Regions from separate parts of the Methylomonas sp. Kb3 genome, predicted to be linked through region 1. Evidence: riboswitches for the same ligand, from Rfam matches in the RefSeq annotation. Region 1 holds a riboswitch; each other region holds the start of a gene.

Region 1 (7,958 bases):
GCGCAGCATTCAACAAAGCGCGCTGGAAAAAGTCCTGAACGGCGACACCAGTATCGACGAAGCCATCCGTATCACCTTAAAGGACTAACTGGGCATGGCGGTCTTCGAATATCAAGCGCTGAACGGCAAGGGCAAGTCGGTTAAAGGCACGATTGAGAGCGACACCATCAAAACCGCGCGCCAACAATTGAAAGCCAATGATTTAACCCTGCTGGACATTCAGGAAGTTCATAAAAAAGAACGCAGCGGCCAGTCGCCCTTATTGGCGCAAAACATCGGCATGCGCGCGCTGGCGCATATTACCCGGCAATTGGCCGCTTTATTAAAGTCCGGTTTGGCGATAGACGAAGCGCTGGGCATTATCGCCCGGCAATTGGAATCGGCCAGAGCCAGACGGATTTTGCTGGCGATCAGAAGCCGGATTCTAGAGGGCCAAAGCCTGGCCGTGGCCTGTCAGGCGTTTCCCAGTACCTTTCCGCCCTTGTACCGCGCCACTATCGAAGCCGGCGAATCCTCGGGCAAGCTGGATCAGGTCTTGGAAAAGTTGGCCGATTATCTCAGCGACAAAGGCCAGCTGCACCGTAAGTTGCAGATGGCGATGATTTATCCGGTGCTTCTGTCTTCGGTATCGATATTGGTGGTTATCGGCTTGTTGGCTTACGTGGTGCCGGAAATCACCGGCGTGTTCGACAAAATGGGCCACGAGCTGCCGGCTATTACCCAGGCCTTAATTAGTTGCAGCGATTTTTTGCAGAGCAATGGCATGCTGCTACTGGCTTTTGGTGTGGCTTTATCGGTTGCCGCCAAGCTGATTTTGCGCCGGGAGCGGCCGCGCATGCTGTTTCACCGTTGGTTGTTGACCATGCCGATCACCGCCCGCTTTTCCAAGGGTTTAAACACCGCGCGTTTTACCCGCACCTTGGCGATTTTGACCAATAGCGGCGTGGAGTTGCTGGAAGCCTTGAAAATCTCCAGCCAGGTGTTGGCGAACGAGGCGATGCGGCAGGCGGTGGCGCATACCGCGATTCGCGTGCGGGAAGGGCAGAGTTTGAACAAGGCGCTGGAAGCCAGCGGTTTCTTCCCGCCGGTGACGATACATCTGGTGGCCAGTGGCGAGGCCAGCGGCCAATTACCGCGCATGCTGGAAAGCGCCGCCGACGATCAGGAACGTGATATTCAGGCGCTCACCGAACTGACCATGGGCTTGTTCGAGCCGGCCTTGATTTTGTTCATGGGTCTGGTGGTGCTAACCATCGTGCTGGCCATTCTGTTACCGATATTTGAAATGAACCAATTGATTAGATAGCGGTTTTGTCATACGCCTGTCACGTTGGCTTTCTAATCTTCTCCCCGTTGTCCCGCAGGCCGGGACCTGTTTAAACCAATCCGACTTTAAACCCTTATGAGCAATAAAAAACAGCAAGGCTTTACCCTGATCGAAGTGATGATCGTGGTGGTGATTTTGGGCATCTTGGCGTCCATCGTCGTCCCAAAAATCATGGGCAGACCAGACGAAGCCCGTGCCACGCGCACCTTGCAAGACATCAGAGCCATCAGCGCCGCGCTGGATTTATACAGACTGGATAACTTCAGCTACCCCACCACCGACCAAGGCCTGGAAGCTTTGGTACATAAACCCGCTAATCTGCCGGCCGGCGCGCATTGGAAGCAGGGCGGCTATCTGGATCAACTGCCGGTCGACGCATGGGGCAAAGCGTATTTTTATATGCAGCCCGGCGCGCACGGCGAATTTGATTTGTATTCCTTCGGCGCCGACGGCGTGGAAGGCGGCAGCGAAGCCGGCGCGGACATCACCAATTGGGCGCAAAAATAAGGCCAAATTCCGGCTTGAGCGCGCGTGGTTTTACGCTGATAGAACTGTTAATTGCGATGGTTTTAATCGGCTTGATGAGCAGCATGGCGATGCTGGCGATGGGCAATGCCGATCATAGTAAGCAGCAACAATTGGAAGTTGATCGGCTGGCAAAATTGCTGGCGCTGGCCGAGCAGGAAGCGATGATACGCGGCGAAAGCATAGGTCTGGAGTTGGTCGGCCAAGGGTATAGGTTTCTCTCGCCTACCCAAAGCAAGTGGCAGCCGGAGAATAATGATGCGCTATTCAGACAGAGGAATTTGCCAACAGGCATGACCTTGGCTTTAAGCTTGGACGAAAAGCCGGTGTATCTGAATCAACGGTTCGGCGGCAAAGTTCATCCGGAACCGCAGATTGTCTTTACCCCGGACGGGGCCTCTGCGGTGTTTCAAATTGCGTTGGATTTAGCAAAAAGCGATCTCCGGTTTTGGCTGAGTAATACGGCGGATGGGGGCTTGGCAATTTCCAGCGTCGCCATTAAGCCATGAAATACCCCGGCAACGGCGGTTTCACTCTATTGGAAGTGCTGATTGCGCTGGCGCTGTTAGCCATTCTGATGGCCGGCTTGATCAAAATTACCGCCGACAATACCAAGAACCTTTGGTATCTGGAAAACAAAACTATAGCCGCGACGATAGCCGCTAATCGTGCGGTGCAATTGCGCCTGGATACCGAAAAGCCGGAGAACCAGGACGGGTGGGAAACCATGGCCGGGCGGCGCTGGTATTGGCAGGCCAAGCGCGGTGTGACGCCGAGTCTCGGCGGCACGCTTTGGGATTACCGGATAGAAGTGTTTTTGGAAGGGGATAAATCGCCGTACGCCGGTTTGCTTAGTTATGTTCCGGCCAGCCATGAACAATAGCGCCAGTCGCGGTTTTACCTTGCTGGAAGTCCTGATCGCGATGGCCGTGTTCGCGATCATGGCGGCCATGGCCTACGCCGGCTTGAGCGCGGTGTTGGATGCCAGAGCGGGCACGGAAAAACGCTCGGACAGCATCGCCGCGTTGCAGCAAACCCTGTATTTGCTTAACGAAGATTTAGCCCAGGCTTTGCCACGCTCGATTCGGGACGAATTGGGTAGCGAACAGCCGGCTTTTTCCGGTGGGAATGGTGAAGAATTATTGACTTTAACCCGCAGCGTGCCGGAATGGTCGGCGTTGTCGATGCGAAGTGATCTGCAGCGTGTCAGTTATCGACTGGAAAACGGCAGTTTGTACAGGCAGGTCTGGATCGTGTTGGACCGTACCCAGCAGACGCAATTTCGTCGGAAAAAATTGCTGAATGTTGGCGCGCTTGAACTGCGCTTTTACGGCAGCGACTGGACGACGCATTGGCCGGCAGGTGGCACTGGCTTACCCAAAGCGGTGGAAGCTAATTTTAACTTGGCCGGCCTGGGCGACATGCGCCGGCTGTTTCTGGTGCGGGAATGAAGATGCTAGATCGGGCGCAGCACGGCATAGCGTTGATCACGGTGATGCTGATACTGGCCATCGCCACGGTAGCGGTCGTGTCCATGTCCAGAGCGCGGCAGATGGATATTCGCCGCACCGAAAATCAGCTGCGCAGCATGCAAGCCTGGGAATATGCCTATGGCTTGGAAAGCTGGGCGATTGGCAGGCTGGCCGCTGATGCGAAAGTTGGTGATGTCGATGGTGTGGATGATACCTGGTCCAAACCGCTGGCAACGACCGTGGTGGCTGGCGGCACGATGCAAGCACAGATTGAGGATTTGCAAGGCCGTATAAATCTGAACAACTTGTTGGTTGAGGGAAAAGTATCCGTGCCGGATGTAAAACGCTTGGAACGCTTGCTGGCGCAGCTAAAACTGAAAACCGAGCTGGTACAGGCAATCACGGATTGGATAGACGCAGATATGGACGCTAGCTATCCGCACGGTGCGGAAGACGACGCCTATACCCGATCTAAGCCCGGCTACCGCGCCGCGAACCGGCAATTTGCAGATGTCAGCGAGTTATTGCTGGTACAAGGCATGACGCGCGAGATTTATTCGAAATTATTGCCGTATGTGTATGTGGTGGAAGGCTACGCGCCGCTGAATATCAATACCGCCAGCGCCATGGTGCTGCGCTGTTTGGCGGACGACATCAGCGCCGATCAGGCGGCATCCATCTTCAGAGCCAGAGGCAAGCCTTTCGAAAAAGTCGCCGAGTTTTTAAAGGACGAAGCGGTTGCCGATGCCGGCATCGGTAAATACGGCTTGGGGGTCAGTTCGCAACACTTTTTACTACAAGGGCAAATCGATATGGGCAAAACCCATTTGCAGTTTCAGTCGCAATTGCAGCGTGATAGCGGCGGTGCGCAAGTCTTGAAGCGGCAGCGCCAGGGCTTGGCGCATGGCTGAAAAACTGCTGGTCAGATTCATCTCCGAATCGGCCGATAAACTGGAATGGTTGAGTCTTGCCGAGCCGGATAGTCAGCCGGCATCCGGCACGATGGCCCAGTTAGCAGCTGTTGCGCAGGGTAAGTCTGTACTGCTGTTATTGCCGGCCGCTTCGGTGCTATTGCTGGAAATCGAGTTGGCGGTTAAAACCACCGCGCAACTGAAAAAAGCCTTGCCGTTTGCCTTGGAAGACCTGTTGGCCGAGGACGTGGAAAATTATCATCTGGTTTGGTTAAAACAGGATCGGGATAAACTCGCCGTCGCGGCGATTACCCACGAAACGCTATCGACATGGCTTACGCCGTTTCGGGAAGCCGGTTTGCCGCTGGATGGCGCATATCCGGAAACCTTATGTCTGCCGTATCAAGCCGGACAAGCCACCTTGTTGCTCGACGACAGCAACGCTATTTTGCGTAGCGCTGCCTATCTGGGCGGCGGCGTGGATACGCAATTTCTGCCGCAATTGTTGGAAAAAGCCCGTGCCGAAGGTGCTGATTTTCAGACTTTACTGCTATTCAAAGCCAGCGAAGACAGCAAACTGCCGGAAGGTTTAGCAACTACCGGTGTGGAAACAGTCATAGCAAAACCGTTGCCATTCATGGCGAGCGCCGTTGAGTTGTTGCCGGCAGAGCTGAGTTTATTGAGCGGTGCCTATGCCGTTAGTAGCCAAAAGGTAGGCCGTTGGCAGCAGTGGCTGCCTGCAGCAATTATTTTGGGTGCGGCTTTGGCGGTGCAGAGCTACGCCTTATTGCACACCTACTGGCAACAGCAAGCCGAGCTGAGCGAATTGGAAGCCAAAACCCAAGCGCTGTTCAAACAAAGCTTTCCCGAGGTGAAGCGCATCGTCAATGTTAAAGCCCAAGCCGAGCAACAACTGGCGCAGCTGAGAAAACAACACGACGTCGTCGGTAGCGGCTTCATGCGCTTGTTTTACCGGTCCGGCTTGGTATTAAAAGACACGCCCGCCGTGCACCTGAAAAAACTCAATTTCCTGAACGGCGGTTTGCAGTTGCATGTAGTTGCCGATGACATCGGCCAGCTGGAGCAATTCAAACAACAATTGCAAACCAGCATGCAGGTGAAACTTCAATCCGCCGACAGCGGCGCAAATGGCGTGGAGGCGCAACTTGAGATTCGCGAAAAATGACATAGCGCAGCGTTTTGCCGAACTAACGCCCAGAGAGCGAGTACTGGCGCTGGGTGGTGTGCTGGTCGTGCTGATGTATGGCGCATACCTGCTGTTTTACCAACCAATTGCTGAACAAAGCCGCTTGCTGACGCTAAAAATCCAGGCGCAAAGGCAAATCTATAGCTATTTACAACAAGTCGGCAACGAAGCGGCGGCTTTGCGGCAACAAGCCGCGGTTGATACGCCGGCAGTGGATGGCGGTAATCAATCGCCGCTGGCGTTAGTCGATTTCAGCAGCCAACAGCTGGATATAAAACCGGCGATCAAACATCTGTCACCGGAAGGCGAGGACAAAGTCAGCGTCTGGCTGGAAAATCTGGCCTTCGACCGACTGATGTCATGGTTGACAATTTTGGAAACCAAACACCGCTTGCAAGTGCTGCAAATCGATGTGGAAAAACCGGCCGATGCGGACGGTATCGTTAACGCCAAAGTCTTGTTGGGCGTTGTTTAGCCCGCCTTCATATTAGCCTGGCCTTTAACGTCCGTCGCTCCCGCGCAGGCGGGAGCCCAGTGTTCCCAATCGATTGGTGAAGCGGTCGCAAGGCGTTTGCTTGTCGGGGAATGCCGTGTTCAGCGCACGCAGAGTTCGAAGCTTGCCATCCATGGCACCGGACGCCCTTATCCCGGCGGCATGACGGACTTTTTGGGTTTAACTAACTTGCTCAATAGTCAGCAAGGCCCTTGCCGTCGAGAGCTAGCGGCCACTAATACCTAGGCTACACCGAAAATAGTTTATTTGATTCCCGCATTCCCAGCTTCTCCCGGAGGAAAAGGGGTTTCTTCCTTAACTGAATCGCACTGATGCGACCCCCGCAAATAGAATCTTAGATTTCATCACTCCCTCCCGCCCGGTCATCCGCTGAATTTTCGTGTTAGCGGCCGGCTTTGTAATACAGATGTATTACATGTCACGTTAATTTAACAATGCTGTAACCGAAACGCCGCTATTGCTCTGGAATAATTCGCGCCAAGTTGAGGGGTTGAGGAACGGCCGTTCAGCAAAGATTCGGGAGCAACTAGGGAACATGGACGGCACGAACAAGGAGCGGCGAAGGAAGAGGATAGGGAGGAGGCTAGGCGGAACATGGTAGCGGGGGCAACAAAGCGGCGCTGTCAGGATGTTAGATGGTGTCGAGTGCAATCTAAAGCGTGTAAAAGCCAAACTCGTTGTGAAGCGGGGACGGAAAGTCACGGGTCTTGCAGGTCAAGACGGCTGGGCTGTCACCTTATGTCATTAATCGAAATTTAAACATGAGGTTTTAAAAATGAAATTGTCTAAAAAATTGTTGGCAGTTGCAGTATTGGCAGCGGCCGCTTCAGGCGCCGCGGAAGCGCGTATCCAAGCTATCGGCGATGCAACAGCAGACGGTAGTGAGTTTTTGTTTAACCTGGTTAACTACACAGCACAAAACTCTTACACGCTGGATTTGGGCATCACTGTTGAACAATTTTTGGCTAATCCTAGCCAACCATTGTCATTCACACTGAGCGACAACAACTTCCAATCGTTCGCTGCTGCTTACACTGCCGGCAACAACGTTGCCTGGGGTGTTTCTGGTGGTCATGGTGTATTGAATGAATTGACCGACTTAGCTAAATTTGGTTTTTACACCACTTCTGTAGTGCCTTCACCATCCAGCATCGACGCGAACGCTCCAGACATTAGCAACACGATGGGTAAATGGAATGATTTGGTCAGCTATATCCAAACTCAAGATGCTAACAGCAACAACTTGAGTACCTTCAAAACTGTCGGCCAGCAAGGATACACAGCTGTTTACGGTAACGATTTCCAAACTGCCTTGCCATTTACCGCGCAAGGTCAGTTAGGCACAGCATTGTCTTTTGTTCGCGAAAGAGCCAATGCCGATGACTTCGACACCGGCGAATTAGTCACTTTCCCAGGCGTATGGAATTTCGCAATCAACGGCAACGTCGGTTCTTTGACCTATACCGCTGCGCCTGCTGCTGTGCCACTACCTGCTGCGGTTTGGATGTTCGGCGCCGGTCTGATGGGTGTACTGCGCGCCACTCGTCGTAAATCGCTGGCGGTTTAATTCCGTAAGCGGCTTGAGCCGGCCGGATTCTGTTTTGCTGGTTCCCCCTTCATGAACGGGTCGGCTCACACTTTAAATTTAATCCATTGAGAGATATACAATGAAAAAGCAATTATTGTCTGCTGCTATCGCAGTGGCTTCTCTGGCAGGTTTTTCGCAAGGCGCATCCGCGCATGCGCCAAGCGTTACGCCGGATATCGAAATCTTCATGTCCGGCGCTAGCGCGCAAGACAAAGCCCTGGCTGCCTTGTTTGTGAACTTGTGCGACGCCGGTACTTTGGATGTATTTAAAGATAACGGTACAGCGGGTTCCGAAGGTAAAAACCATAGTGCTTATTTCTGCACACTGAACTCTACTAACGTACCCGGCCTGACCGTCAACGGTTCTGCGGCAACCACGGCTAAAGTCCTGTTCCACAAACGTTCTGCCGGCGG
Region 2 (7,958 bases), on a different contig from region 1:
GACCCCTTGCATGCTCAGGCATTTACCGAGGCTGAGGCTTTGTTCAGCGATATGGTGCTGGCAGGCAGTTTGTCCAGTGCGAGCGAATCGCTGCAACCCGCGTCTCGACATGCGGTGGCGGAACAAAATCGTGCCGCTGGCCAGATTATTGACCCGGCCCTATCTATCAGAAGGATTACGTGTCAGCCGAGCTCGTCGAAGCCCAGGCTGGTGACCCCTCCGACAGGCTCAGGGCGAACGTTATTCAAGAGCCAGGCCGATAAACCAGTCAGCCGCCGGCCGTTGGCCAGGCCGCGCCGGCCCTGGTTTGCGGTCGGGCTGGCCGTCGCGGCGATGTGGCTGTTGGCGATTAGTCTGATCATGCCGCAACAAGCGCGCTTATTTAGCGATTATTTTAGCGACTACCGCACGCAAACCGGTGAAATTCGCGAGATTCAACTCAGCGACGGCAGCCGTTTGCTGCTGAACACCAATAGCGCGGTTTCGGTAGCGTTCACCGCCGCGGCCAGACGTATCGTCTTGCACCACGGCCAGGTGCAATTTACGGTGGCAAAGGATAGCCGGCGGCCTTTCGACGTAGTGGCCGACGATTTGACGGTCCGCGCCTTGGGCACGGTGTTTGAGGTGTATAAAACCGCGACCGGGCCTACCGAGGTGAGCGTCCAGGAGCATGCCGTAGCGGTCAGTATGGCGCGTCAGGACAGTGACGTTACCGTCGCCCAGGGGCAGGGCTTGGTCTATCAACCCGGCCTGCCGCTGCCGCTGCCGCATCCGCGGGCCGTGGGCGCGGAACAGTCCGCTTGGCGGCAGCATCGCCTGGTGATCAACGATAGACCTTTAGCTGACTTGATCAGCGAGTTGGAGCGCTATCGATTGGGACGGATATTTCTGGCGGATGCCGCACTTAAAAATCTGCGGGTAACCGGGGTGTTTTCTCTGGATGCGCCCGATGAGGCACTGTCCTCGGTGCGTAAAGCGCTGGCGTTGCAAGAAACCCGTATCGGTCCCTGGTGGGTGCTGCTGCATCGCTGATTTTTTGGGTGCTGTAAGCCACTCCGGGCAGCGCGCGCATGTCCAAAACGGTTTGGCGCATATTAGTCGAAAATTCCAGCCCACCGACTCAAGCCTTCAACGGCTGTTCCCTATTTACCCGCATTCAAGCAAAAGTCGTCCTTCCGCCGAAAACTTCCTCAGTCGCACAGCGCTGCGATTTTTTCAACGCGGTTTTGCCGGAATAGCGACGATTTTTTGCCAATCAGGAAATTTTTGTGATCGATTTTTGTGCTGAAACGACTTCTATGTTGAGAAACATTATTTTTCGGACAGGACGGATTTTGAAAGCACGGATTAACGATTTTCGCTACCCGCTGGCAGTCGGCGTATGGCATCGGCCAGCCGTATATCTGTGCTATGCGCTGAAAGGCAACCGCGTCGGTGTCGATACCTGGGTGTTGATCGGGCTGGTGGCGGCCGGCGGACAATTGAGCAGTAGCCAGGCGGTCGCTACGGAAGTGGTTCGCCACTTCAATATCGGCCGCCAGTCCTTAAACAACGCGCTGATTCAATTTGCCGCGCAAGCCGAGTTGGAATTGATTTTTTCAGCGGACATGTTGCGTGAGCTCGCCAGTCCGGAGCTGCGCGGGGACATGTCGGCAGAGCAGGCGTTGACACACTTGCTGCATGGCAGCGGTTTTACCTACCGTTTTATCGATACCGACACGGTGACTTTGGAACGCAGTCCGGCGGCAAAAGAGGTGTCTAGCCTGCCGCCCCCTGTTACCTTGGATGCCATGACTGTCGTGGGCTCGAAAACAGCGGAGGCCGGTGCGGAAATCGTCACCGAGCCGATGCTTGACGAGGCGCGGACCTATGCCGTCAGGCATATTGCCAGCGCTACCGGAACCGACACGCCAATCAAGCAAACCCCGCAGTCCGTGCACGCGCTTAACCGCCCCTTGTTAGACGACCAGCAAACGATCAACCTCAGCGAATCCTTAGTCAATGTCAGCGGCATAGTGGCGCGCAATACGCTCTATAGTCCGGTTATCGAAGGCACCTTAATTCGCGGTTTTCGTTCCGAACAACTGCTGGACGGCTTTACCCAGTACTACAACCCCGGTGACCGGGAAAGCACTATTAATATCGACAGAATCGAAGTGCTGAAGGGTTCCAACGCCTTGCTCTACAGCGGTGGCTCGGGCTCCCCGGTGGGCGGGGTGGTGAATCTGCTTGCCAAATTGCCGCAGGCCAAAGCCTTCGGCGAAGCGGGTTTTAGAATCGGCAGCCACAGCTTTTATCAGCCGTATTTCGATATCAATCAACCGCTAAACGCCAATATTTTGTTGCGCATGACCGGCGAATATACCAACGCCAGACATAACATCGACATAATCGAAACGCAGCGTTTTAACCTTAACCCGGCCCTGACGCTGACCGATAACGACCAAACCCGTTTGACGATCCAAGCCAAACTGTCGCGTTGGCAGCAACCGGAGTACCAGGGCTTGCCCGCCACCGGCAGCATCGCTGGTGATTTTGCTACCCGGCCCGATCTGTTCCCGGGGCCGGCCAATCTGTCCGATAGCCATTCAGATGCCGATGCGGTATGGGCTACTCTGGACCGGCAGCTCACCGGGAGCTGGCGCTTAAACCTGAAGGCGCGCTATGCGCAGGCTGAATTCGACGAGAAAATTCAGACCCTGTTCGGCAGCGATGGCCTGGTCGCGGACCGACCCTTGTTGCCGGCATCGCACTGGGCATTAGTGAACGCCGAATTGTTTCAACAACAGCATGAACGCAGCGTATTGGGCAATTTGCAGGGCAAATTTAAGCTGGGTCCCAGCGAAAATAATTTGTTACTGGGCGCGGATTACAGCCGTTTGCAAGATGCCGGCTTTATCGAGGGCGATTTCGGCGCCTTGGGTTTGGGAGTCGGTACGGTCGATCTGCGCGCACCGCTATTTGACTACCCTTATGCTGTACCCGGTCCGGGCCGGGAAAATCAGTTCATCGAAAACCTCACTTACGGCGCTTACCTGCAGTGGCAAAGCACGCTGTACCGGCGATTGCATTGGCTGTCCGGCCTTAGGTTGGGCAAGGTGGGTATCGATTTTAATAACGCGCAAACCGGGGTAAATGTCACAACGGATACGCTGAAATGGTTGCCGCGCCTCGGCGGCGTGATCGACCTAAACGACGAGGTTTCCTGGTTTATTTCCTATAGCGAAGGCATGCGCGGCCAACCGTTTGTCAATTTCGTCGATACGCCGGCGTCGGAATTGTCGAATCATCTGGAAACCGGTCTGAAATTCAATTTTGCGAATCAATTCAGCGGCCAACTGGCGTTGTACCAAATCGAGCGTAGCCAGGTCGCGGTCACCGACAGCAGCGATTTCCTGCGGCGTTCGGTCGCTGCAGGGCAGCAACGCTCGCGCGGTATCGAAATGGATTTGCTCTGGCAACCGGTCGAGGGCTTCAGCGTGCTGGCAAACTATGCGCATACCGACGCCCGCTTCATGGACGACAAAGCCGGGGTGGCTGCCGGCAATCGCTTGGCTCAAGTCCCGGAAGATGCCGGGCGGCTCTGGGCGCATTACCGTTTTCAGCAGACTGAGTTGCAAGGTTTTAGCTTGGGCTTCGGCGTGTACGCCCGCGCCGGCGCTTATTTATCCAATAACAATCGCTTTAAAACCGCCGGCTACCACAGCTTCGACGCGGCGTTGGCTTACGAAACCGGGCGTTTCCAATGGGCGGCCACGGTCAAAAATCTCAGCGATGAGGATTATTTTCAGCCCTACGGCTATTTCGAAGGCCGGGTAGCGCCGGCAGCCGGCCGCGCCGGGTTTCTAAGTTTTTCAATCAAGTACTGATGCCGTCGTTAACTATTTGCCACAGGAGTTTTTCAGGAGCACCTCACTCAGGGATTTAGAGTGATGTCGTAAGGACCGCGACAAACATGCCACATCCGCCGCGAGACGGAGCCGGAAAGCCACGGGTCTTGGAGATTAAGACAGCCGGGTTACCTGCCAGTTAAAGACCCTTAATTCGGGTTGGCGATTTGCAGATTAACTTTAACCGTAATTTATTAAGGAATAAAAAATGACAATCTTGCACTACAACCGCACTCAATGGGTAAGCGCCGGCCTGCTCGCCTTCAGCGCATTGACCGCCGTTTTGGCGCCTGCTACAGCCAGCGCCGCGCAAGTCAGCGGCGATGCCACCATTACCATCAACAATGCTGCTTTTGCGGCGGCATCGGTCAATGTTGGCAGTGGCTATCCGAATGGCTGGATTGTCGCGAAACATTGGGGTGCCAGCGATAATTTACTGGGTATCACCGGCGCAACCACCGGCGGAACGACGCTATCGGCAACCGCCAGCACAGCGATGTCGTTTGCGGTTAACGCCAACACCACGACCAACAGCTATCCGGCTGCCGGTCCCTATGGCCGTACCGAACAAGCCACGACGATGGACGCCGGCAATACCTCGGTCGGTCAAATCGGTTTGAGCGGCGCCTGGTTATTGACCAGCCAAGGCGGCAGCGGCATTTTGACGCCCTACGACTTTAGCCTGGTAAAAACCGGAAGCACCTGGAATATCAAAACCTACGATACCGGTTTTGGCTACCAAAATTTCTTGAAGCTGACCAACGTCTCCGAGTCGCTAAGCAGCAATGGCGAATTACTGCTGAGCGGCGATTTGCAATGGACCGGATTGTGGGCCGGTTTGGTTGGCGCCAATACCAATGCCGTGGTGGGTACGTTTAGTCTGGCGCCCAGTACGGCGCCATCGGCGGTACCGGTACCGGCGGCGGTCTGGATGTTCGGCAGCGGTCTGCTGGGCTTGCTGGGTGCAAGTCGCAGAAAAGCCTTGGTCGTAGCTTAACTTGCAAATTGGGCTTGGGGCGGTCGCCAAGATTCGCTTCGGGCCCGGACTTTCGGCAATAAATCCCTCTTCGTGCCTGCATGCTGCCGACTGCGGTCGCTTGTCTATTCCGGTTGGGAGAGGGTTTATGCTAACCATCCGCTGACAGGGACTTTATGAAGATCAATAGAAACCGCAGCTATCGCGTTTTGGCCATACTGGCTATCGGCATGGGGATGGCCTCAGCAAGCGCCGACGCCGCGACATTGAATGCGCCATCCGGCGGTACGTTTACGATGAACCTGGACCGGAATGCGCTGGCACCTTATGCCGGGGGCTATTACTTGTCGACGTTTTGGAGTACGGCAACGTCCAATGCTTATAATCCGGCCAATACCGGCGACCATTTGCTTAGCCAACTCAATACCACCGAGATTTCCGGACTCAATCAGGTGTTCGAGTTGACGGCTATCGGTAACGATCCTAGTCCGCAAGCCAGCCAGCGTTACGTCAAAGCCACGTCAGCCGAGTTTGCCATCGATACCGGCACACTGGCCGGCGTGGCCGGGGCACAAGTGGGCATGACAGGCGTGCAGGGTTTTTATGCGCCGAACTGGCCGCCGACTGGAGCCGGCTTGGTCAACGGCGATTTTTCGCTGCTTTACGATGCCAACCGGCAAACTTTGGGCCGCACCGGTTGGTACCTAGCTAATAACATTTATTTCACGATGGCGGTGTATGACTTAAACAACCTGAGCCTGAGCTTTAGCAACGCCGAAAACTGGCAGTTGAGTGGCGATTTACTCATGTCGCCGGAAAACGCCGGCATGTTGCAAGGCGCGCAACTGGTTGATGTCGGCAGTTTCTGTTTGGGCACGGGTGCCTATGCCGGTTGCGGACAGGTATCGGCGGTGCCGCTACCCGCTGCGGTCTGGTTATTCGCTAGCGGCTTTTTGGGCTTTATCGGCATAGGCCGTAGGCCATATCTTTCAAGGAGTGTGACATTATGAAAATCAATAATCATCGATCATCCGCCTGGCTATTAGCCGTTTTCAGTGTATTGTCGATCAGCCAAGCCCACGCCGCGACAGTAAACGGCGGTGCGCTGGTCCTTAACCTAAACCGCGATGTGCTAATCGCCAGCGTCGATGTGAATGACTATCCGGACACACCCACCGCCGACTTTCCGATTTGCTGCCGGCCTTCTATTTATCTGGAAGAGTTTTACGATGCTTCGGCCGCATCAAAAACCTTTGTACAGTTGCGGGACGGCAATGCTCCGGATTTATACGATCTGGTATCCGATGAAATTCCGGCGACCGGGCTGCAATTTAGTGTCAACGGGTTGAGTCCGATAGTTAATCCGGGCGGGCGGCAGAACAGAAATACCACTTTCCAGTTCGACCCCGGCAATTTGTTCGGCACTGCCAGCGGTAGTATCGGTCTGGGCGGCGTCATGCGTTTTAGAGTGGACGTCGAGCCACCAACTAATAGAGTGTTGTTGGGCGACATGACCTTGGAATACGATCCTGCTCTGGAAGCGGCTACGCCCGGGCGTTCCGGTTGGGTGATTACTAATCATATCGGTTTCGATGCAGGCGGTTTTGAGCTGTTTGATGTCACCACCGCAATAGTCGGGGATACTTTAACTCTCAACGGCAATCTGGGTTTAGGGTGGGGCTTCGATCATCTGGGCGCTCGCGACGCCCGCTTGCGCGATACCCGTATCGGTACCTTCAGCTTTCAAACCACTGTGGTGTCGGGAGAACTGCCGGCGGCAGTACCGGTGCCGATGACGGTATGGCTGTTTGCCAGCGGCTTGGCTGGGCTGTTTCTGAATGGCCGATCTAAAAGAGAGATCGTCTGATGAAACCGGATGAAGTTACAGGATTGACTCGGCCGCTAACTGCCGTTTACCCCAAGCCTGGCGAATGGCATACCCCCGTTTTTCGTAACGTCAGGCTGGTAAAAATTGCGGCGGGCTTAGGTGTCGGTTTGACATTGACGACAGCCGCGCAGGCAGGGCCTTCCCCGGTAATAAGCTTTGGACAGTATCGCAGTCATCAGGTCAATGTCGATGCCGACGGCCAAAACATCATCGGCGACAAAGGCAACGAACCGACGCTGGCCTTGAATCCGCTTAACCCCGCGAATATCGTTGTGGGCTGGCGTAGGTTCGACTCTCCGCCCACTGCTGTCAAACACGGCGGCTATGCCTATAGTTTCGACGGCGGCGTCAGTTGGGGCACCGGCATGCTGCCGGCCTTACCGCTGCAAACCCGCACCGATCCGGTGTTGGAGGTTGATGGTCAGGGGAATTTTTATTACCAGTCCCTGGCGATATCGGATAGCACGTCGGTGTTTAAATCCAGCGATGGCGGCGTGACCTGGTCGGAGCCGGTGTATCAGTTTAAAGGCGACAAGAACTGGCTGGCCATCGATAAAACCGGCGGTCCCAGCGACGGGCATATTTACAGCACCTGGCGGCGGCCGGCCGACACCAACCCCGATCCACATTATGTGCCCAAATATTTCAGCCGTTCCACGGATGGTGGTTTGAGTTACCAGGAGCCGGATGCGGCGTTGCCGGTGGCAAACTTCGGTTTCGGCCGGCTGGCCATCGGTCCGGAAGGCGAGGTTTATTTATTTGGCGTCGATGAAACGATTTTGTCCGTCAGTGCCTTAGGCATAGTGCGTAGTGGGCACTATTTCCTGAAATCGGTTGATGCCAAAGATCCTAATACCTCGCCCAGCTTTAGCGCGCAAAAAGTCGATATGGGCGGCCACAGCATGATGTTCCTGTCGCCGAGTTTGCAGTTACCCAATCCGTTGGGCGGCGACGGTGATGTGCAAATCGCTGCCGATCAATCGGCCGGGCCGTTGCGCGGCAATATTTACTTGCTGGCGCATGTCTCCCCCTATACCTGGCAAACCGGCGGCGATCCGCAGGATATTCATTTCGTGCGCAGCAGTGACGGCGGCGCTACCTGGTCGGCGCCGGTGCGGGTGAATGACGAACCACCCGCCGCCAACGCTTACCAATGGTTCCCGATGCTGGGCGTGGCGGCCAACTCCCGCCTCGACGCGGTGTG
Region 3 (7,958 bases), on a different contig from region 1:
TTTCCGTCAAACGCTCCTGGGTATCGGCGGTCACCGCCCCTCACCCGTCATCCATCTTGCTCCAAAGCGGCCACAAGTCCAAACATCGTTTTTCGGGTTGCGCTTCTACGAGGCGGACTTTTGTAGTTTCCGGCAGTCGGCCTATTTGAGCCATTGATTATGCGCCGGCCAATGGCATCAAGCCGGCTGTATTCCGACCATGATTTGGCTTGTCTCAAAGTCCAAATGTAGATGCAGGGTGCGCTCGCGCACCCATAGAGGGTCATCATGGTGGCGACTGACACAAGTTACGCGGTGAGTACCCAACCTGCACAATGGTTTCAAGCGGCTATGATCGATTCGGTTGTCACGACTTGTTTCTTGCGGCAATCGCTACAACCCAGGTGCTATCATGGGTCCCATCGATAAACATTTAAAACTTTTCCTATGATTGCAATTCTTGAAGCCGGTCGCGCGGGTTTATTGTCCAGGGCGCATTGGCTGAATAACCTGTTGGCCGGTGTGATAGTCGGCGTTGTTGCGCTGCCTCTGGCCATGGCTTTTGCGATAGCCTCCGGCGCCAAACCCGAGCAGGGACTATACACAGCCATCGTGGCCGGTGGGCTGACATCCTTGTTTGGCGGCAGCCGCGTGCAGATAGCAGGGCCAACTGGCGCCTTTATCGTGATTCTAGCCGGCATTACCGGCAAATACGGCATCGGCGGCTTGCAAATTGCCTCCTTGATGGCCGGCATCATATTATTGCTGATGGGGCTTACCAAGTTGGGCGGTGTCATCAAATATATACCCGATCCCGTCATCGTCGGTTTTACCAGCGGTATCGGGGTCATCATTTTTGTAGGGCAATGGAAAGATTTTTTTGGTTTGAGCCCCGCGGCCGGTGCCGAGCATTTTCATGAAAAATTTTGGTCGTTGGCACAAGCGTTTCCTGGGCTGCACGTTGAAACCACCTTGCTAGGCGGCTTGACCTTGGCGGTGTTGCTGATTTCCGGCCGGATTCTGAAACGCATTCCCGCCCCGCTGGTCGCCATGTTGATTGCCACCTGCGCGCAGTGGCAATTGCAATGGGACGGCGTGGCGACGATAGGCAGCGCCTTTGGCGGCATTCCGCAGCAGTTGCCGCAATTCCAACTGCCGGCAATGTCGGTATCGGAGGTGCTGCAATTAATCGGCCCTGCTTTTACGATTGCCTTGCTGGGCGCGATTGAGTCACTGCTGTCCGCCGTGGTCGCCGACAGCATGGCCGGCACCAAACATGACGCCAATCAGGAATTGATCGGTCAAGGGATTGCGAACATATGCTCCCCGTTGTTCGGCGGCTTTGCCTCTACCGGGGCGATTGCCCGCACGGCGACCAATCTGCGCAATGGCGCCAATAGTCCGCTGGCGGGGATTGTGCATACTTTGACCTTGATCGGCATCGTCATGTTGCTGGCCCCATATGCTTCGTTGATTCCGCTGAGCGCGTTGGCCGCCATTTTGTTTGTCGTGGCCTACAACATGAGTGAGTTGCACCGTTTCGGCCACATGCTCAGAACGGCGCCGAAGTCGGATGTGGCGGTGCTGCTGATTACCTTTTTGCTCACCGTGTTCAGCGATTTGGTCATCGCCGTCAATATCGGCGTGATGCTGGCGGCCCTGTTATTCATGAAACGCATGTCGGAAGCCGTGGGCATAGAGCGGCAAGCGCACGACGCCGTCATGGAAGAACTCGATGATACGGATTTTACGCTGCCAGCCAATACCGTCGTTTTTGCCATGGAAGGGCCTTTCTTTTTTGGCGCGGCGGCAAGATTGGAATCCGCGCTGGAAGTGATTCACGGCCATACCGAAATTCTGGTCTTGCGCCTGGAAAAAGTGCCTTTCATCGACGCAACCGGCCTGCAATCGCTGTGGGATTTGCTGGATAACTGCAAACGGCACAAAACCCGACTAATCCTGTGCGGCGCAAGACCGAATGTCTTCGAGAAACTCCGCCGAGCAGGGCTGGTCGGTCAAGTCGGCAAGCCAAATGTGGTGGACCGAATACAACAGATCGCCATGGATATAACTAAAAATAAATAACTTCCCTGCTTATCCCTCAACCCAGCGGAAGCTTTCGTAAAAGGTAAATCCGCTCCTTCTCTGACTGGAAAAGTTTGGGATGGCGACATATACCGTCACCGCTTCAGATTCATCGCCGGAAAGCTGTGAATTCCGAAACCCGAAAGCGGGCATTCGTCACTGAGTCCAACCGACGCGAAGCTGAGGCGCGAGTGCTAATCTTGAATGTCCGGTTTAAGCGGCTAGGCGCTTTAGTCCTTTGAAGGCATCGCGGGTAAGGCTTTTTGCCAGCCGGTTATACAAGTTTGCTTTGCCCGCAAGGCTTTGGAGTTTGTCCGCAACGTAAAAACCTCGCGATGCTGGCGACAGCAAAAAACCCAAGACGAGAGCTTAATTACCTTATGCGCAACCCTATCAGCGATAACCGAATAGCGTCTAGGCTTGCAAGGCTAATTTGGAGACTCGGTGATAACAAAGAGACCCACTATTTTGGCTTCAGTAGTTACCAAACGTTGCTACGAATCGCCCCGATAACACCAATGCCAAGGCTCGTAAACATAACCGAAGCGGTTATCGCGCGGGAATGACAGAAAAAATTGAAAGCGTTGCGCGTTGCTTGATAGCCACTGATAAGCAGCCGTTTGTTCGAACCGCTCGCCCAGTTCCGGGCAGTCGTCGCTGCCTATATCGATGGCACGCCCGGTGTGGTGTTCGCTGTAACCGGGCGGGGCCAAGACACGCAGAATCTCCTCGATAGTTTGCCCCATCCCGAGCTTGCGCCGAATAATGTCGGCTTGATAATCCGCACTGCGAAAGGCCGACACCATCAGCAGGGTAATGCCCTCCTCGGCGGCGGCCTGTTTCAATGCGTGCCAGGCAACGGCCGCTTCCGCCGTGAGATAATACGCTCTACCTTGCCGCGTGGTTTCCGCGACGATCAGTTCGGCCGGCTCGCGGCATAATGCCAAACCTCTACCTGCCGGCAGTTCTTCCTGAATGCCTAGTTCGATGAACAGCTCGCGAATACGCTGTAAGTAGGCGTCAAGCGGTTGGTCAATCATGAGCTACATCTCATTGAGTGCATGCAAGCGCTGGTAATCGCTAGTGGTGTCGACATCCATTTCCGCTTCCAGCAACGGCACTTTTACCAGTGTGTCTTCGAAGCGCAGTAACAAGGGCTTGGCTCCCCGGTCGCCGGTCAAGCTGGCTAGCTGGGGAAAATAAGCAGCCGGAAACACGGCTGGCACGCCAAACGATTCCGCGTACTGACTGACGACGATGCGCTCCGGCGCGTTTTGCCAAGCACTTAGCAAACTTTGCAGATGCGCGGCGCTAATCAAGGGTTGATCACAGAGCATCAACAATACCGCGCTAGCCGTGCCCGGCACAGCCTGGATACCAGCCAGAATCGAACCGGCCATCCCGTCCGCCCAACTCGGATTCAACACCACTTTGCTGCTGTTAAAATCGACCGCGGCTTTTATCGCCTCAGCATTTGCGCCCAATACCACCACCGTCCGCTCCGCCAACACGGCTTGCGCATTGGCAAGCGCATGCGCCAGTAATGGACGCTCCTGCCAAATCAGTAATTGCTTGGGACTGCCCATCCGGCTGGAGGCACCGGCCGCCAGGATGACGGCATGCACATTATCCATGGCTGCAGGCATGTTTAATCGCAACCGGCTCTTTCCCCAGTTGCCAGCCGCTACGGCCGTTGAACTGGGACTGAATGCCGGCCACGATGGACAAGACAATCTCTTCCGGAGGTTGCGCGCCGATGTCCAAACCGAACGGGCGGAATACCCGTTCGACTATCAGTGCCGCGTTGTCGCCCAAGCTGTGCAGCAGCCGCTGCTTGCGATGCGCCGGACCCAGCAAACCGACCAACTCGCCGGTTTGGGTAATCAGCATCCGCGCGCCGGCCTTTTGGTAGGTCGAGCCAAAGGTTTGTTGCCAAAAATTGGCGTGCGTTTTTTAGTGGATGATTCCTGCACTGACTATTCCTATAAAGAGATTGCCGCTCGAGCAGTTAAAAACTGACCAGGGTTTTGTCCGCGACTTATTGACGGCCTCCTAGCACAAAATGCATAAGTTGTGGAAACTCAAGCCTTGGCTTTTTTATCCTTGCGGATGCCCCGCACCGCATACGTCCTGGCTTTATCTTTGGCGGTTTCCGCAAAGAAGGTCTTCCAGGTCTCGCCGCCTCGGTCGGCAATTGCCGTCGAAATATCCTTAAATAAACTGATACCTTCCAGCACCATTGTCGGGGTAAAACCATAATCGTGGGTGAGGTAGTAACTGATGCTCATCAGATAGGTTTTTTCTCTACTCATGAGCTTGATCAGCCGCTGCTTTTGTTTATCGTAGACATAGTAAGAGGTCAGCGCCAGCAGGCTCAGGCCAAAAAATTTCGTCCACAACAAAATATAAGCATCGTCTTCATAGAGCTTCTGACCCTTGTTCAAAATGGCATCGGTTTTATTCATATCTATCCTCGGTGAAAGTGTCGGGCATCTTAATTTAAGTTTGAAAATTTTGTGTTGGAAATATTGGATAGTGTCGTCATAACACAGCCGCCCGAAGCGCAATACCCTGTAAGTGCAAGACAGCCAAGAACCAAGCGGTGTTTTTTTAGCTTAACCAGTAGCTATGCCATGCCATCGGCTTAAATGCAAAAAATGCCTTCTCCACCTGGTGGCAAAGGCGATTAGAGGAATCAACCTTTTTCTGGGGCTGAGTGATTTTCGTCGGCAATTGGCAGATGACTAAAGCTCCGGCGAGGCTGGTCGTCGATTGCCGACGAAGTCATGATACGCATGAGAACGTTGGATTTTTATTTCGGAATTCGTTCCCAACCTTCGTTCCAGCACCCTGATTTTTAAGCACCCAGCTTGGTATATCACTACCCGAACTGATGACTTTTACCCCTACGGCGCAAACTCAAAGCTGCCGCCCAAAATCTCTTAAATAAAATAAGGGATATAACCCAAAATACGCGAAATAACACACCCTGCATAGCGTAATAGCCATCTAAAACCCCAAAAAACCGCCACACTTATTACTACTCCACCCTATCAAACAAAACAGCCTATCGCATTGTTTTATATGAACATAACCATAGAAAAACACTAGCAACCCTTGCTCAAATATATTTTGGCGCATGTTTTGCTTTATAAATAGTGCTGCACCCACCTGGGCGCAGCCACCAAGTCGCCACACTCGTCGCAAGGCGGGGCCGGAAAGCTGCGGATCTGATTCAGATAGTCGAGCTGCCTCTTATGAGCGGGTAAGAGAAGGGTCTAGCCGGTCGAGATTCATACACCGACAACTACCCATAGCGCTCGCTCACTGGTCAGGAATAGTTTGTTGTATCACCTGATTAGCTAAACCCGTTGTTTAACTCACTACGCAAGCAAGCCCGGTATTTAAAACTCTTTGGACTGTCTCTCTCGCAACCATAGCGTAGCGTGATCAATTCAGGAATATTGAAATACATAGCGGTTTTAAGGCTGTTCAAATTGCGCGGGAAGCCATCGGCCCAGCACTTACCGTACGCAAAGGACCGGAAAGTAAGAGGCTGACATCGCGGCATCCGGCGCAGGTGCGTTAGGCAACGACTCGCAAAGGGAATTGCGAAACATTGAATGTCGCCGGTAAAACCTACCGGTAAAAATCTTCGTCTTACTATGAAAGGAATTGAAATATGTCTGTTAACACGAAACATGCGCCTGCCTTGAAAAAGGTCGCTGCAACACTTGCTATTTCACTTTTAGGCCTCGGCAATGTACAAGCCGAGACCGTAAACGGCACCATCTATAAAACCGTCGACCCGGTTCACGGCGCCGGCACCACAATCGATTTCTACTCGTTCTCCTTGTCATCAGCTGCCAATGTGATAATCGATGTCCTGGCGAATGAAGGCTACGCAGCGGGCTGGGGCGCGCATCCCGGCGCGTATGTCGATATAAACGGCGACGGCGAACTGACACTGGCAGATAGCCAATTCCGCATTTTTCAGGACACAGTCTCACTGACTACCGAAATCGTCAGCGGCGACGACAGCCCAGCTTACACCATACCCGGCAATACCGGCGGATGGGCCGATGGCAGCTTGTTGAGCCGAGACTCCTACCTGGCTACTGCATTGGACGTGGGCAATTACATTATTGCTTTTGGCGATTACTCTCTAACCATCGAAGAAGCTGTGCTGGGCTTCAACAAGGGCGACACCATCACCGGTGCGACCGGCGTCAACCCGATAACGGGCGCCACCGGTCAGGATCATTTCGATTATCAAATTACCCTGACCGCCACCGACTACGTCACCGGAGCCAGCCTGCCTTTGACCATCACCGGCGAGGGTGTTAGCGCAGTGCCGGTGCCAGGGGCCGTTTGGTTGTTCGGTTCTGCATTAATGGGATTCAGTGTATTAGGCAAACGCCGCACCGCGTAACCCCGGCAAACAAGAGCGAAAAGGTCAGCCGACATCAGCTGTCGACTCACCCCTCGCAATGCATGTCTAAACCCTTTGGAGATGTCTATCTTTTGGCTGCCAGGCCCGAAATACTCAGACAAATCCAAATTAAACAGCAACTTAAATCTACCACAATCGTAAACAACGATGTGGTAGATATTGGAGACACTCAAAAATGAACATCGATTTACAAACTATTTTTAAAATCACCCTATCGTCCGCCGCGCTAACCCTTGCCGTTGCTCAACCTGCGACGGCGGCTTGGTCAGGCGCCGATAACACTCTCGAGCTGGGCACCAGCATCTCAAACCCTAGTTTTAATTCCAGCAATTTGGGCTTCGCGGGCAATCCGTCTCTGTCCAATGATGGTTGGGGCATGCAAGGTGCATTTACCAACTTCTATTTGAGCTCATCAGCCCAATCCGTGACTGTCGACGCGCGTTCGTCCGCCGCAAACTTTCCGGCCTTTTCAATTTTCAGAACCAATGTGGCTTATTCGGGTGAAACGGTCGGCGTCGATACACCGGCTGAGCTAACCGGCCAAATTCACAAATTTAACTCGGTCGGCCAAGCCGGCGATCCAGGCATTATGTGGGCAACCGGCGCGGACGGCATTGTCGAAACCCTGGGCTACGTCAGTTCCTCAAGCAAAAACTACGTTAACTCTTTCGGCGGCGTCATCGACTCCGGCGCCCACGATGTCAGTATCGACAATCTGTATGAAACCGGCGTATCCGGCACTATAGGCGTCACCGGCAACCCTGCTTTTGCCAACACCAAAAGATTCGCGACCTTGACACTGAACGACTTGCAAGCTGGCTGGTATGCCGTGTTCGTCGGCGGTGCAGACGTCCTCGGAAGCAGTGCCGGCATCTCTTTGAACATTTCCGCGTCGGCCGCCCCTTCTACCTACACACCGGCGGCGGTGCCAGTACCCTCCGCTGTCTGGCTGTTCGGCACGGCACTGGCCGGCTTTATAGGCAGAGGCAAACGCAACGCTAAAGCGTAAGCCAACACCCAGCACATAAGCCGATGTTCCTATAAAAAAAGGAAGCTTGGCGAGGGACTTCGCCAAAGGAATAAGGATGGCCGATAAATTACGCTGTGTGGTTTATCGGCCTTTTTTATAGCTTGAGCCCGCTGATGCGGGCGTTTTGGCCGTATTTGTTGCCAACCAACCATTTCTCAGTGGAGTTTCACCATGACATTGTTTCGTCATAGCCAATTAGCGATTGTTTTAGCCGGAGGTGTACTGCTCAGTTTCAGCGCCGCCGCGGTCGAATTGGCACTAGGGCCCATGCCGATAAGCCTGAAGCATTTGCCCGTTCCGCCTGTTCCCGGACTACTGGACGGCCCGGACCCTATTGTCGTCAACAAGAATGCCGCGATTGCCTTGGGCAAAGCGCTGTTCTGGGATACTAACGTGGGTAGCGACGGCATG
Region 4 (7,958 bases), on a different contig from region 1:
GGGACGGGCCACGGTATCGCAGGGCTGATCATCCCGGAGTTGTTCGACTTCCTCATCAATCGCCGAGATATCGGTATTCCAGGTTTCCTCGAACACATCCCGCTGCAACGGGGCCAGACTTTCGTTCTTGCGACTGAAGCGGATGCGTTTGTAATACGCCAGCTCATGGGTCAGCGCGCCGATTTTGAGGTCTTTGGCGTGAATCGTGGCGTCTTTGGTTTGGATGACTTGGGCATCCTGGGCTGCCTGATCCATCAGTGCCTGAAGCAGGGCCGCCACCTCGGTTTTGGCAGTCGGCTCCAGGTTCAATTGGTCGAGTTTGGCCAGCGGATTCATGGGTGAATTATACCGCAATGTCCCATCCAATGCCTTGATATTAGGACATTTTAGGACTTTTTTACCGCCGCGCGTTACCTCTGACTCACACCTGCCAGTCTGCTTGGGGCTGGGCGGATAAGCGTTGCCAATCGACTCCAGCAATTAACCAGTGCCATTGCGCCTGCGTCAGCGCAAACACCGCATCGCCCACCCTGGGCCAGACAAAACTGCCTTGGTGCAAACGGCGCTGACACAGCCAAACCCCATTGCCATCCCACACCAACAACCGTAGCCGGTTGCCCGCACGATTACGAAAGATAAACGCCGATCCGGCACACGGGGCATGCCCCAGACTCTGTTGAACAATCGCTGACAAGCCATCCAAGCCGCGGCGCATATCCACCGGCGCCACCGCCAACCAAATCTGCGCGGGATAATCGATCAAGCCAGACATCGTAACAACTCGGCTACCCAGCCCGCCGATACTGAAGACGAAATCTCCAGCCTATAACCGTGGGCATCGGTCAAGACCATAGCCGCTGCTGCGGGTGTCGCCACAGAAGCAGGCTCAGGCTGTTCAATCTGCACCGGCACCAAAGCGACCGGCTCTACCGCAGGCCGTTTGCGATAGTCGCAGAGTCTGGCTGCAAAGGTTCGGGCATTGATGCGCTGCTGTAGGCAATACTCAACCTGCGACAAACCACTGCCTTGCCATTCTTCAATATGCTGACGCCATTTCGATGCAACGGTCATCGCTACTCCTGATCAAAAAGTCACAGGATGACAAAGACAACAGGATTATTAAATGTGGGCGGAATGGAGGCTTACGAAGTATTGGCACCAATAATCGATCCGTTGCATCTGGCCTTTGTAATCCTTCTTGTTCCAGCGAGACAGATATTCATCGCAGACGTCTCGAAAGGTTTTGTAGCGGATGCGTTTGCCGGCCTTGATGAATAGCTCAGCGCCACCCATGCGCTCGATTTCTTGCACGGTAAGCTGTAACAGTTCTTTTTTGGATAGGGCGTTAATCGCTTCCAGTTTGGCCTGATGGCGGATTGCAAACAGATCGATACCCAACTGCTTGAAAAGATCCTCGCCACCCAAGGCGCAAATTTCATCCTCTGAAAGCGCCATTAATTGCGCCTGATCCAGGTTCAAAATAGTCTTGATGCCTTTCTCGATGTTATCGGCCCAAGCTAGTGCGAGACTTTCCGTTGGGAAGGTTTTGTTTTTAACGATGCCTTTTAAGCGGACATCGGCGCGGAAGTTGCCGTTGGCTAGAGGTCGGATATATGCCATTACACGCCCTCGCCGTTTTGATTGAGTTGGATAGCGACGTCAGGCGCATTCCGTCGCCTTAGCAGCTCAAGCAGCTGGTCATATTCCGGGCCGGCACCCATGATTTCAGACAATAATTCTTGTCGGCCAGCATCTTGTTCAGATCGGAAATAGGATTTTCGGTGTTCGCCGTGGGCGTTCGGAAAGGTTTGGCAGATATGTAGTAAGACAACATCGTTTTGCGCCTTGGTGGCAAATAACGGGCTGTGATACTTGCTCTCGGGATCGAACACGCAAAAATATTCGACGTGATAATTCGCGGAAGTTTCTTTGGACTTTTGAGATTCTTGAAAATGTTGCTAGGACAAAACATCGTTTTGTGAGCTTTGAAGGGATAGATTTTGCTGGTTCATTACGCCACCTCATTGGAGCAAATAATGCAGAGTGCGCCTAAATTTGCGCCTTACTGCGGTTATGTTGCTTCAACTCGACGGCAATCCAGTTGATAAGCTATTGATTAGCTTAAATTATTCAGTGGTGGGTCGTGTGCGATTCGAACGCACGACCATCGCATTAAAAGTGCGGTGCTCTACCGGCTGAGCTAACGACCCCCTGAATGAGCCGCCCATTATACTCAGAAATATTAGTTTTGCAACGATTAGTTGTAATAAATACGAAATAATATCTTCACTTCCTAAATAGTGCTGGTCGCCTACTCTTTTACCGGCCGTTTTTCCAGCTTTCTTTGCAAGGTCCTTCTGTGCATATTCAATGCTCTGGCGGCGGCTGAGATGTTACCGTCGTGCTGCATCAGCACCTTTTGCAAGTGCTCCCACTCCAAGCGCTTTACCGATAGCGGATTGTCACTGATGGCTACCGAGGCATCGCCTTCGTTCTTGTACAAAGCACTGACAATCTCATCAGCGTTGGCCGGCTTGGTCAGATAATGAATCGCGCCCAATTTGATAGCCTCCACAGCGGTGGCGATACTGGCGAAACCGGTCAGCATGACGATTTGGGTATTGTCATCTAAAGAAATCAATTTCTTGACCATTTCCAAACCGGAGTCAAAACCGATCCGCAAGTCGATTACCGCGTATTCAGGCTCGGTTTGTTCCGCCAGTTTCATCGCCGTATCAACATCATTGGCGACAGTCACTTGAAAATTGCGCTTTTCCAACGCCGGCTTCAACACCGAACAAAAGGTGACGTCATCATCGACCAGCAATAAATTGGGCTTATCCATAGGTAATTGGTTCATGCATACTCTCCTTAGCTAAAAGCGGCAAACTGATTTCAACGCAAGCACCGCCCGACTCTAAATTACTGAACTGTATTTTACCGCCGAGTCGCTTGATAGTGGTATAAGTCAAAAACAAGCCAACTCCCATACCTTGCTTATTGCTCTTGACCGGTTGGTGCCCGGCAAACTCGATAAATTCAGCCGGCAAGCCTGGACCGAAATCCCGGATTTTCAAGTTTAGCGTTGCTTCATCCCATTCCACATGAAACTCAATGCCCGCATCGACCGGCGATGCCTCGGCAGCGTTATTTAGGATATTAATGATGGAGTGAGTCACCGTACGTTCCGCAATCACACGCGCTTCCATATCCACATTCGGCGAAATAAATAGCTTGAGCCGGGTAGCGGCTTTATGCGTGCGCCACTGGCCTAATACTTCATCGATATATTCGCTCACCAGCATCACCTTGCCGGATTCCGCCCGCATCTCGCCGGCGGAGGCCGACATCACCGACAAAGCTTGTTTGCAGCGATCAATCTGCTGCTGCACAATCATCAGTTTCTGATGCAGATCCGGATAGCGATGCGCCGACAGCTCTTCCGCCATCTCATGCGTCAAAATGGCGATCGTGCCCAGCGGCGTACCCATATCATGCGCGGCGCTGGCCGCCAAGGTGCCTAGGGACACCACGCGCTCGTCGCGTAGCGCACTCTCGCGGGCATCCGCCAAATTGCGCTCCCGCTCTTTCAAGGTCTTGGACAGTTCGACCACAAAAAAAGCGACTAAGCCGGCGCTAAACACAAAACCAAACCACATACCGAATACATGCAGATTGAAATAACGCCGGTCGTTCATCAAATGCATTTGCAGGCTCATTTCCGGCGTCATCTCCGTCATCGCCGGATGGGCCATGTGCGGCTCGACAGCCGGCAAGGGTACGTTGTAGGCAATCAGCACTGTATAAACACAGGATGTAATAATCACCATATTCCAGGCATAAGCCTGCGGCAGCATGATGGCAGTTACAATCAAAGGCAGCAGAAACACCCAAATGATCGGGTTTGACGCGCCGCCGGTCAAATAAAGTAAATAGGCCAACGCCAGTACATCCATGCATATTTGCGAAAAAATCTCGTGCTCGGTAACTTCTTCCGGCGTCCTCAGCCGTAGCCAGGTGTAAAGATTAAGTATGGAAATCGCAAAAATCGCCAGCCACAGCTGGTTTTGCGGCAAATTAATACCCAGGCCGTTTACCGCAATAAACACCGCCACCGTAACGGCAAACAGCATCAAATTTCTAAGAATGTATAACCAACGCAGGTTTTCGCGAATGGATATTTCGGCTTTAGGCAGAATGTGTGAAAGCATAGAAACAACACTAAATTGAAGAAAGCATCGCCGCTAGATACTACCGCCGCTTGCTTAAGAAGGTGGAAAGCCGACCAAACCTGGAAGGCGGCCACCCAAGTATTTAATCGACTTTTGATAGCAACCTTCACTCCAACCACTAGGTGCCAGAGCAAATACGGAATCAAGCTCGCCGCTTACAAGATCGAAAGATAATCTACGAGCTGATCTTTTAGGAACAAGCGTCACGATCTGACAAATCATGCCCTCCCAAAAAATAGTGCGGCATATCACGCACCAGCCAAACGCCAGCCGCCGTTTTTATCCACCCATCTCATGCTCAGCCAGTACCAAAACGTCATAGGCAGCATCATCGCAAACCATTCCCAATCGTCGATCAAAAATAATTTGGCAACCCAGCCATTGCCATCGAAATAGAGCGGCCAAGGCACACAGTAAAGAGTAAAAACAATACTACTCCAGATCAACAGTAACGCGCCTTTGCGGGTTTCTATACTGGACAGGGCCAGGAACACCCACAGCGGGGTTTTATCGGTTTTTTGCATACATCTCTCCACTGAAAAATCTCGTGCCAACCCAATGAGCGGCGCAACAACCTAACAATAAACGACTAGAAAAGAAAGAAATTCCTGATCAAATCCACCAAAACAAACTTCACCACCAAGCGGGGATTATTTCCCAGCAATTGAACTGTGTTATTTAAAATAAGCGTATGAGCTATTTCGCTGAATTTCGCCCGCAGCTCACTCATGCCATCCCAGGAAAAATAAGCAGCAATACAATGATATTTATATATTTTATTAAGTTGGCCCACTATTCGCTGTAACTAGTGTACTTGCTTCGTGGTTTGCTTTCCGAAAGGCGGTTAGTAGGTCTCTATCCCTGCCATGTCTGCCGCCGGCGGAATGAGTAAATCTCTGAAAGCAAGCATTGCCACACCCGTCGTGAGGCGGGGCCGGAAAATCACGGTTCTTAAAAAACGATTTAAAGAAGGCCGGATTGCCCCCATGCGCGCCATGGGCGAGGGCAAAGTTTGGCTCGCTGCTGTTGGTCAAGTTTTGTCAGTTTCGCTGTTACCTTTAATTCCAATAACAAAAGAGGACGATCATGATCTTTCATAAAACGGCTATAGCAGCTATTTTGACAACTGGCCTGGCGGCTGTTTCCAGCCAAGCGTTCGCGCACTCTTACTACAACCTGACCGGCGCGGGCACAGTAGCCTCCGGTAACTCCGCTATCGGCTTCGGCATAGCCAACAGCATCAACGGCACAGACGGTGTATCTGCAAACTCCAACGGCACCAATAGAGTCGCTAACGGTACCAACGTTTATACGGTCGGCGACTTAAACGCTAACACCTTAATTCCGGGCACAGGTACCGCGGCTGAGACAGCCACAGAAGTAGCAGGCAACCTGCCCTATATGTGGTATTCAGGTCAGCATACAACAGCTACAGGTTTCACCAAACGCGAATTACATACGGGCTCCAGCGCTACAGACAACGATGGCGCACTGACAGCAAATCTTATTAACTCAAACCCTAGTTTCGGCACCAATACTATCGGTAGCTTGTGGAAAGCTTACTCGGACAAAAACGGCGGCACCAACGCCGCCACCTGGGGCACCATCATGGCCGATCTGCCAGCTGATGGCGACCATCCTTACTTAGCGGTAGCAGGCAATTCGGCATCAACCGGCCTGGGACTGGACTACGGCTTGATTCATATTAGCTGCGGCGCAAACACAGCAAGCGCTAACTGCGCCAGCGCGGGCAATATCAAAACCACCATTACCGTGAAAAACGACGCCGATTACAGCCAATTTAACGGCTTATTGGACGTGGCCCTGTATCGCAATGTGGACAGCAGTTCCACATCTGACCGTAACGCAGCTGCCACAATCGGCGAAACGGGCCTGCAAGGCTCAAGCTTGGGCGAAGCTATCTGGACAGCCAGCATGAGCAGCACTTCCGACACCTTGTTCTACTCGTTTGTGTTCGACCAAGCCGAGTGGAATGCCACAGGCACACCCGGGCTGCACACCAATGGCTTTTATACCTTGGTGGTCGGCGCGCACGGTGGCGGCGCGCTCGATGGCGTAACCTACGACGTACTGGTTACCACTTCGGCAGTGCCTGTTCCAGGCGCAGTCTGGCTGTTCGGCAGCGCGATGGCCGGCTTGATCGGTTTCGGCCGCCGCAAACAAGCACTAGCGGCTTAATTACCCAGCGGGGTTGCCGCCAAACAACGGCAATCCCCTCACCAAGCGCTGTTTAACAACAGGCTTTAGCTCATATATTTAATTCGATAGAGATCCAAAATGACTGCAAACTTAACCTTTAAGAAACTAGCATTAGCCGGCGCCATGGGCGCGTTAATGTCAATCAGCGGCATGGCTAGCGCTCACGTAACCTACAATTTAGCTTCCGGAGATCCCTTACCAGACGGTTCTGCCGCAGGCCCATGGTCGGCCGGCGATCCAGGCTATATTGGCAATTTGCCCGCCACCTGGGTAGCGATGATCCACAATGACGGCGGCGTTGCCAACTCGCAAACCGCCAGCGGCCACGGCATAGGCATGGGCGCCAAAGCTTATAAAGACGGCGCGACAAACTGGGGGCATACCGCCGATTACGGTTTGTTTGAACTGCATGCCGACGCAGAAGTGACTATCACCGTATCGTCGGACGGCTCCAATCTGCGCCCGGCTTTTGGTTTGTGGAGCGGCTGGGATACCGCGGGTAGCAGCAGTCGTCATCAAGAATACCTGAACAACGGTGCTCTGAATCCCATGGCTGCCAGCCCACTTGGCACAACGCTGGCTTTGGTTGACGCAAACGCCTGGGCCTTCGCAGCCACTCAAGGCACCACCGCCAGCGCGACGCTGACCCGTTTCCTGACTGCCGGTACTTACACACTGATTTTGGGTGGTTACGACGGCACGGTAGGCGGCGCCAATCTGGCCTATACCGCTACCATCTCCGCCGCCGCATCACCAGTACCCGTGCCGGGTGCGGTTTGGCTGTTCGGTAGCGCGATGGCGGGCTTAGTCGGTTTCGGCAAACGCAAAACCACAGAAAACGTCTGAGACGTATCTATGTCACTTAAAGCTGATTTTTAACCCGGCGCCCTTAATTACCAGTGTGATCAAGGGCCGGGTTAATCAGCAAGAAATTGGATCGGTTTCGGTCAAGGATGACCGGGGGCACGGAAGCTCCATTTTTACATCCGTTTGATCGTAGTCTACTTGATCAAAAAGCTTGAACAACCCTGCCCATTCGCTTCATTCGTAACCGAACGCATCGATATACGACGCTAAAATCGGTAATACGGGTTCGTAAAACTTTTCATAGTGCTGCCAACGCGCCACCGAGCGCGAATAAATCGGCTGAGCGACAGCGGCAAAACTCGGCGTGGCAATGTAACGGCCCTTAGCCTTCTCATGAAACGCGCTAACTTCGGCCACCCATTCCAAATCCAATAAGGTAAACACCCGGCGAAAACTGGTTTCGAAATCGTTGACCGTGTCCTCGTAACGCAATTCCATATAACGCGGCTGCATCATCGGTTTAATGTAAAGCCACAGATCCATTACGGCCGCATATTGCTTGGCCACACCTTCCCAGCTCAGTAGATTGACTGTCACGCTAGACGGCTTAAACGCCTGCTGGAAGCAACTCAAACACACATCGCGCGGATCGCGTAGCGCAAAGATAATCCTGGCCTCCGGAAATAGGCTGCTAATCAG

What was found. A riboswitch is a leader RNA that binds a small molecule or an ion and turns the genes downstream of it on or off. The one in region 1 is predicted to bind cyclic di-GMP.
Region 2: another riboswitch for cyclic di-GMP. It lies ahead of CWO84_RS17345 (hypothetical protein); the one in region 1 lies ahead of CWO84_RS06625 (hypothetical protein).
Region 3: another riboswitch for cyclic di-GMP. It lies ahead of CWO84_RS07910 (hypothetical protein); the one in region 1 lies ahead of CWO84_RS06625 (hypothetical protein).
Region 4: another riboswitch for cyclic di-GMP. It lies ahead of CWO84_RS25030 (hypothetical protein); the one in region 1 lies ahead of CWO84_RS06625 (hypothetical protein).

The regions. Positions count from the first base shown of each region.
Region 1 is NZ_PIZT01000008.1:11,529-19,486, forward strand. Features, by position in the region: gene gspE (type II secretion system ATPase GspE) at 1-88, shown strand, start outside; gene gspF (type II secretion system inner membrane protein GspF) at 95-1,306, shown strand; gene gspG (type II secretion system major pseudopilin GspG) at 1,403-1,834, shown strand; gene gspH (type II secretion system minor pseudopilin GspH) at 1,819-2,361, shown strand; gene gspI (type II secretion system minor pseudopilin GspI) at 2,358-2,735, shown strand; gene gspJ (type II secretion system minor pseudopilin GspJ) at 2,725-3,303, shown strand; gene gspK (type II secretion system minor pseudopilin GspK) at 3,300-4,235, shown strand; gene gspL (type II secretion system protein GspL) at 4,228-5,421, shown strand; gene CWO84_RS06620 (type II secretion system protein M) at 5,402-5,917, shown strand; cyclic di-GMP riboswitch class I at 6,614-6,692, shown strand; gene CWO84_RS06625 (hypothetical protein) at 6,732-7,523, shown strand; gene CWO84_RS06630 (hypothetical protein) at 7,624-7,958, shown strand, end outside.
Region 2 is NZ_PIZT01000067.1:50,539-58,496, reverse strand. Features, by position in the region: gene CWO84_RS17355 (FecR domain-containing protein) at 1-1,032, shown strand, start outside; gene CWO84_RS17350 (TonB-dependent receptor) at 1,335-3,869, shown strand; cyclic di-GMP riboswitch class I at 3,948-4,026, shown strand; gene CWO84_RS17345 (hypothetical protein) at 4,099-4,887, shown strand; gene CWO84_RS17340 (hypothetical protein) at 5,043-5,876, shown strand; gene CWO84_RS17335 (hypothetical protein) at 5,873-6,733, shown strand; gene CWO84_RS17330 (hypothetical protein) at 6,733-7,958, shown strand, end outside.
Region 3 is NZ_PIZT01000010.1:136,805-144,762, reverse strand. Features, by position in the region: gene CWO84_RS07935 (SulP family inorganic anion transporter) at 427-2,064, shown strand; gene CWO84_RS07930 (M15 family metallopeptidase) at 2,559-3,104, opposite strand; gene CWO84_RS07925 (nucleotidyltransferase family protein) at 3,108-3,710, opposite strand; gene CWO84_RS07920 (XdhC family protein) at 3,691-3,954, opposite strand; gene CWO84_RS07915 (hypothetical protein) at 4,146-4,529, opposite strand; cyclic di-GMP riboswitch class I at 5,246-5,320, shown strand; gene CWO84_RS07910 (hypothetical protein) at 5,747-6,496, shown strand; gene CWO84_RS07905 (hypothetical protein) at 6,693-7,526, shown strand; gene CWO84_RS07900 (cytochrome c peroxidase) at 7,719-7,958, shown strand, end outside.
Region 4 is NZ_PIZT01000068.1:126,344-134,301, reverse strand. Features, by position in the region: partial or broken gene CWO84_RS19505 (IS66 family transposase) at 1-255, opposite strand, end outside; gene tnpB (IS66 family insertion sequence element accessory protein TnpB) at 422-772, opposite strand; gene CWO84_RS19495 (hypothetical protein) at 760-1,071, opposite strand; gene CWO84_RS19490 (hypothetical protein) at 1,120-1,620, opposite strand; gene CWO84_RS19485 (hypothetical protein) at 1,620-1,892, opposite strand; tRNA gene CWO84_RS19480 (tRNA-Lys) at 2,135-2,210, opposite strand; gene CWO84_RS19475 (response regulator transcription factor) at 2,312-2,860, opposite strand; gene CWO84_RS19470 (ATP-binding protein) at 2,838-4,211, opposite strand; gene CWO84_RS19465 (hypothetical protein) at 4,481-4,756, opposite strand; cyclic di-GMP riboswitch class I at 5,134-5,218, shown strand; gene CWO84_RS25030 (hypothetical protein) at 5,319-6,431, shown strand; gene CWO84_RS19450 (hypothetical protein) at 6,531-7,298, shown strand; gene CWO84_RS24735 (sulfotransferase) at 7,494-7,958, opposite strand, start outside.